Regions from separate parts of the Escherichia marmotae genome, predicted to be linked through region 3. Evidence: predicted binding sites of a transcription regulator. Region 3 holds the regulator's gene; each other region holds the start of a gene.
The links. Region 3 encodes PurR, which represses purine synthesis genes. Its sites were predicted from a motif close to CANGCAAACGTTTGCNTG; they were not measured.
Positions count from the first base shown of each region.

Region 1 (2,278 bases), 2.0 Mb from region 3:
CACCAAGGCCAAAACCACAGTGCCCCGCGGCCAGCACCGCCGCATCGTAGTTTTTCCCCATCATGCGCCAGGTGACAAAGATAGCGTACAACGCCATGAAGATGGTTTGCGCGACCAGAATCGCCAGCATCGGCAACGCCAGCGAAGCCAGCTCCCACAGTTTCAGCCCCATCAACGCCATCGCCAGGAACAGCGACAGGCTTACGTTACCAAGTACGGATACCGCGCGCTCAAAGACGCGGTAAAAGCCCAACATTGACAAGCCGTTGCTCAGAATCACGCCCACAAACAGCACGCAAACAAAGGTTGGCAATTCAAAAGCGGTGCCAGCCAAAAGTTGCGCAACGATTTTCCCTACCGTCAGACAGATAGCAATCAGCGCGATAGTTTCAATCAGTACCAGCGAGGTGATCATGCGCCCTACGTCGGGCTTTTCAAATGCGGTGGGGACTTCCTGGTCATCAGGTATGCCGTTCGGCGTGGTGGAGTGTTTCACCAGGTAACGCGCCACCGGGCCGCCAATCAGTCCACCCAGAACCAGACCAAACGTCGCACAGGCCATCGCCACTTCCGTCGCGTTGGTGAAGCCATAACGTTCAATGAACAATTTACTCCACGCTGCGCCGGTCCCGTGACCGCCAGAAAGCGTAATAGACCCCGCCAACAGCCCCATCAGCGGATCAAGCCCTAACAGGCTAGCCATGCCAATGCCGATGGCATTTTGCATCACCAACAGACCAACAACCACAATGAGGAAAATCCCCACTACGCGTCCACCGGCACGCAGGCTGGCAATATTGGCGTTCAGGCCAATGGTGGCGAAGAAAGCCAGCATTAATGGATCGCGCAAGGACATATCAAAATTAACTTCCCAGCCCATGCTTTTTTTCAACACCAGCAGAGCCAGTGCCACCAACAACCCTCCGGCAACCGGTTCTGGTATGGTGTATTTTTTCAGAAAGGAGACGGAATGGACCAACTTGCGCCCGAGCAGCAACGTCAGCGTTGCGGCAACAAGCGTTGCTAAAGTATCGAGATGAAACATAGTTACTCCTTTGTATCCGCACCACTCTTCATACTCGTCATACTTCATCGCGCAATCATAGTAAGACGAAATATGACGAGTATCGAGTCATGCTTTCCCGGTTCGAATTCTTAGCTGAAAATAAAAAAATGGCATGGATTTTAAGCAGAAAACAACCAAAAGTTATATAAAAAAGTGCATTTATCGCATTTAAATATTTAGAAGAATAATTGGCAAACGTTTGCTTTTGCCTTTCGGTCAGCTAAAATGCCCGCTTTGCTACCACGGGATTGTTTTCGATGTCTGTTTCCACCTTCGAGTCAGAAAATGCGCAACCGGTTGCGCAGACTCAAAACAGCGAACTGATTTACCGTCTTGAAGATCGTCCGCCGCTTGCTCAAACTCTGTTTGCCGCCTGTCAGCACCTGCTGGCGATGTTTGTCGCGGTAATCACGCCAGCATTGTTAATCTGCCAGGCGCTGGGTTTACCAGCACAGGACACGCAACACATTATTAGTATGTCGCTGTTTGCCTCTGGTGTGGCATCAATTATTCAAATTAAAGCCTGGGGTCCGGTTGGCTCCGGTTTGTTGTCTATTCAGGGCACCAGCTTTAACTTCGTTGCCCCGCTGATTATGGGCGGAACAGCGCTGAAGACCGGTGGTGCCGATGTTCCTACGATGATGGCGGCTCTGTTCGGCACACTGATGCTGGCAAGCTGCACCGAAATGGTTATCTCCCGCGTTCTGCATCTGGCGCGCCGCATTATTACGCCGCTGGTTTCCGGCGTCGTGGTGATGATTATTGGCCTGTCACTGATTCAGGTTGGGCTAACATCCATTGGTGGCGGTTATGCGGCCATGAGCGATAACACCTTTGGTGCACCGAAAAATCTGCTACTGGCGGGCGTGGTCTTAGCTTTAATCATCCTGCTTAATCGCCAACGTAACCCCTACTTACGCGTAGCCTCGCTGGTGATTGCGATGGCGGCAGGATATGCACTGGCGTGGTTTATGGACATGTTGCCAGAAAGCAACGAGCCGATGACGCAAGAGCTGATTATGGTGCCAACGCCGCTCTATTACGGACTTGGTATTGAATGGAGCCTGCTGCTACCACTGATGCTGGTCTTTATGATCACCTCACTGGAAACTATTGGCGATATCACAGCCACCTCCGACGTTTCCGAACAACCGGTTTCTGGCCCACTGTACATGAAACGTCTGAAAGGCGGCGTGCTGGCAAACGGCCTGA
Region 1 is NZ_CP025979.1:3,359,461-3,361,738, reverse strand. Features, by position in the region: gene gltS (sodium/glutamate symporter) at 1-1,045, opposite strand, end outside; gene xanP (xanthine/proton symporter XanP) at 1,324-2,278, shown strand, end outside.
Region 1: gltS (sodium/glutamate symporter) is a predicted target of PurR. The motif match lies at 1,255-1,272, and genes of this name have one in related genera.

Region 2 (2,278 bases), 570 kb from region 3:
GCCAGGAATGGCACCAGCGTGTCGTCGGTCAGAGCGATGCTTTCAGCAACTTGTTGCTCTTCGCGTACCAGTTCAATAAACGATTCGTTGACCGGTAAACCATAGAACTGCGGGCCGTTTAAAGAACAGAACGCTTCAAAGTGCTGCAACGCATCCATTTCTTCAAATACAGTGGCGTAACTGCCCAGCGCCGTTGGTGCATTAAAACAGCCTGCACAACCGCAGCTACTCTCTTTGCGATGACGTGCATGTGGTGCGGAGTCAGTCCCGAGAAAAACGCGATTAAAGCCACTGGCGACCAGCTCACGCAGTGCCTGTTGATGCACATTACGTTTGAGAATGGGCAGGCAGTACAGGTGCGGACGTACACCGCCAACCAGCATATGGTTACGATTAAACATCAGATGCTGGGGGGTAATAGTAGCGGCCAGCAATTCATTACCGTCACGAACATATTCGGCAGCATCTTTAGTGGTGATGTGCTCAAAAACCACTTTCAGCGCAGTCAGGCGCTGGCGCAGTGGCTCCATAACCGTTTCAATAAAGCGGGCTTCACGGTCAAAAATGTCGATATCGGCGTGTGTAACTTCTCCGTGCACCAGCAGCGGCATGCCAATTTTTTCCATTCGCTCAAGTACCGGCATGATAGTGTCAACCGACGTCACACCGTGGCTGGAGTTGGTGGTAGCGTTTGCCGGGTAAAGTTTTGCCGCGGTGAACACGCCTTCGTTAAATCCACGCTCCAATTCATTGGGGGCCAGCGAATCTGTTAAATAACAGGTCATCAGCGGGGTGAAATCGTGTCCGGCAGGTACGGCGTCAAGAATACGCTGGCGATACGCTACGGCAGCTTCGACGGTCGTTATGGGCGGAGCCAGATTGGGCATAACGATGGCCCGGCCATAAGTTTTGCTGGTATACGGCACGACAGTTTTTAACATGTCGCCATCGCGGAGATGAAGGTGCCAGTCGTCTGGGCGGCGGATCTTTAATACCTGGGATGGTGCAGTCATTAATCTCTATGCTCCGGCTGAAGGGATGTTTTTGCCGGACACAAAGGATAAGCGGAAACGTTTTCCTTTGCACGAAAAATAAAGGGCGCGAATGCGCCCTTCGTGTTTAATCAGTAAACGGAATGACAATTTCGCCAGGTTTCACCTCAATACCTTTCGCCAGTTTTTTCGCCATTGCTTCACCCTGACTACCATCTTCGCGCAGAACGTAAGCCGGTTGCTGGTTGAAGTAATTGCGTAGTGCCTGGTTCAAATAGGGAAGCAATGTTTGCATTACCGTTTGCATTTTTTCTGGCTGCACCGTTGCGTCGACCACTTCCATCTCTTTCAGGAAGATCGCGCCTTTTTCTTTATCAAACACCGGCAGCGCCTTCAGCTTCAGTTTCATGGTTGCTTTCTGGCTGCCGAAAAGAGAGTTCATATCCAGATTGGCATCACCGGTTAAGGTGATCTTATTTGGCTCTTCGCGGCCAATTTGACTGGCCAGATTTGTCAGAACGATATGGGCATCAGCCACACCGGGCAAACCGATATCTTTTGAGAAATTATTATGTTTCGCAAGCGACTGGTTAATTTCTTGTTCGCTAATCGTGTACTGGGTGAGTTGATTACAGCCAACGAGCAGGCCGCTGATGATCAATGCAGCGGCAAATAAAAACTTGTTCATGGTAGTCCTCGACATGAAATCTGCGTCAATATCCTGACACAACGCAGCATGTGTCACCAGCGTTAAACCCGCCAGCAGAAAAAACTGAAAACAGCGGCGACAGGTAATAACAGGTTGCTGCGGCGAGTAGATTGACTGGGCGAACAATGGTAACAGAAAGCATGGCATTTTCAGGCGTCGCGTTCCAGCAACCGACGCGTAGCGCGTTTCTGGCTAAATTGCCACCCCATCGCAACGAAGGTGATAATGCCAATAATGCCCAACATTATCCACGGTAGTTCTGGTTGCTGCGCCGATTTACCCAGGTCAAACAGCCAGCCGCCACCGACATAACCGATAGCACCGCCAATCGCCAGGCCCAGACGACTAAACCCCATATAGCTGCCGCGCGCTCGTGCATCTGCCAGCGAGGCGCTTAGGGTTTCACGCGCAGGTTCGGCAATGATTGAACCGACATAAAATAGACAAATCAGGGTGAAGAGTTGTTGCAGATTGCTGACCATTCCAACCGGTATCATGCTTAACGACATGACCAATAGCCCAGCCATTAATCGGTGTTCCAGACGAAAACGTCTTTCGCTCCAGCGGGCGATAGGGT
Region 2 is NZ_CP025979.1:1,301,824-1,304,101, reverse strand. Features, by position in the region: gene pyrC (dihydroorotase) at 1-1,013, opposite strand, end outside; gene C1192_RS06950 (lipoprotein) at 1,120-1,680, opposite strand; gene mdtH (multidrug efflux MFS transporter MdtH) at 1,851-2,278, opposite strand, start outside.
Region 2: pyrC (dihydroorotase) is a predicted target of PurR. The motif match lies at 1,064-1,081, and genes of this name have one in related genera.

Region 3 (2,278 bases):
AATCAGCGCGCTGCGGCGGGCACGATGAGAAAGTAATAATGTCATCAGCGGCGCGCCAACCATCACACCAACCGCATAGGCACTGATTAACATTCCGGCAGCAGGGATCGAGACATCCACACCGCGCGCAATGACGGGCAACAGGCCCATTGGCGAGAACTCCGTTGTCCCGATACCAAACGCGCCAATCGCCAGCGCCAGCAACGGATAGTTAATTTTCATGCCTAATCTCCACCTCTTCGCGTCATCACGCGATGTTCATCAAAGTGGCGAAAGCATGACATCAATCACAAAAGAATGAAAATAACAAAAAGAGAAAACACTTTTGCCATTTTGCTAACAAAGAGGAGAGAGATGCGAGGGAGAACGCGCTCCCTCGAGGGGAAATCAGTGCAGCGCGGCAGTCAAACCCACTGCCACGATCAAACCAAGAACGATAATGGTTGTTACCAATGAAAATTTAAGGTCGATGCTCATCAAGTTTTCTCCTTTTTTATTACCACACAAAAAATGATATTACTCATTTTTACACAGTGTGATGAAAAAATCTCCCGGCATTTATAATGATAAGTGTTTTTACTACTTCCCCTTTTCATCAAGATCGGCCAAAATTCCACGCTTACACTATTTGCGTACTGGCCATTGACCCCTTCCTGACGCTCCGTGTCATTTTTCCGGCGTACCGCAACACTTTCGTTGTGCGTAAGGTGTGTAAAGGCAAACGTTTACCTTGCGATTTTGCAGGAGCTGAAGTTAGGGTCTGGAGTGAAATGGAATGGCAACAATAAAAGATGTAGCGAAACGAGCAAACGTTTCCACTACAACTGTGTCACACGTTATAAACAAAACGCGTTTTGTCGCGGAAGAGACTCGTAACGCTGTGTGGGCAGCGATTAAAGAATTACACTACTCTCCTAGCGCGGTGGCGCGTAGCCTGAAGGTTAACCACACCAAGTCTATCGGTTTGCTGGCGACCAGCAGCGAAGCGGCCTATTTTGCCGAGATCATTGAAGCGGTAGAAAAAAATTGCTTCCAGAAAGGCTACACACTGATTCTGGGCAATGCGTGGAACAATCTTGAGAAACAGCGGGCCTATCTGTCGATGATGGCGCAAAAACGCGTCGATGGCCTGCTGGTCATGTGTTCTGAGTATCCGGAACCATTGCTGGCGATGCTGGAAGAGTATCGCCATATCCCGATGGTGGTGATGGACTGGGGCGAAGCAAAAGCGGACTTTACCGATGCAGTTATCGATAACGCTTTTGAAGGCGGCTACATGGCCGGGCGCTATCTGATTGAACGCGGTCATCGCGAAATTGGCGTTATTCCTGGTCCGCTGGAGCGCAACACCGGCGCTGGCCGTCTGGCGGGTTTTATGAAAGCGATGGAAGAAGCCATGATCAAGGTGCCGGAAAACTGGATTGTGCAGGGTGACTTTGAGCCTGAATCGGGTTATCGCGCCATGCAGCAAATCCTGTCGCAACCGCACCGCCCTACTGCTGTCTTCTGTGGCGGCGATATCATGGCTATGGGCGCACTTTGCGCCGCTGATGAAATGGGTCTGCGCGTACCGCAAGATATTTCGCTGATCGGTTATGATAACGTGCGCAACGCCCGTTATTTTACTCCGGCGCTGACGACTATCCATCAGCCAAAAGATTCGCTGGGCGAAACGGCGTTCAACATGCTGTTGGATCGTATCGTCAACAAACGCGAAGAACCGCAGTCAATTGAAGTTCATCCGCGGCTTATTGAACGCCGCTCCGTGGCTGACGGTCCGTTCCGCGACTATCGTCGTTAATCATCCGTTGCGGGAGTCTCTTCCGGCTCCCGCAGCCATTCCTTATTCAGCGTCTCGCTATCACCGAGATACTCCAGCAGCCAGGTTAACGCAGGCGACATATCATTCTGCTGCCAGGTCAGACAACATGCCGAATCAGGGAATGGATTTTCCAGTTCTAATGCTACCCACTTCCCCTCGTTCAGCCACGGTTTAGCGAAATGGGTCGGCACCATGCCAATGCATAACCCGGCCGAGATACAGGTTGCCGATGATTCCCAGTCCGGGACAACCAGGCGCTTTTGGTTATCGAGCAGCCAGGTAATACGTTTGGGCAGCGTCCGTGACGTGTCTTCGCGCACCAGTGACGGCCAGTTGCGCAACGTATCATCGCTGAACGGCCCATTCATCGACGCAAGCGGATGGTGGCGGGCAACAACACAACTCCAGCTCAACATTCCCATATCACGGAAGGCGTAACGCCCACCTACCGGAATC
Region 3 is NZ_CP025979.1:734,225-736,502, reverse strand. Features, by position in the region: gene C1192_RS03960 (MFS transporter) at 1-222, opposite strand, end outside; gene cydH (cytochrome bd-I accessory subunit CydH) at 388-477, opposite strand; gene purR (HTH-type transcriptional repressor PurR) at 776-1,801, shown strand; gene punR (DNA-binding transcriptional activator PunR) at 1,798-2,278, opposite strand, start outside.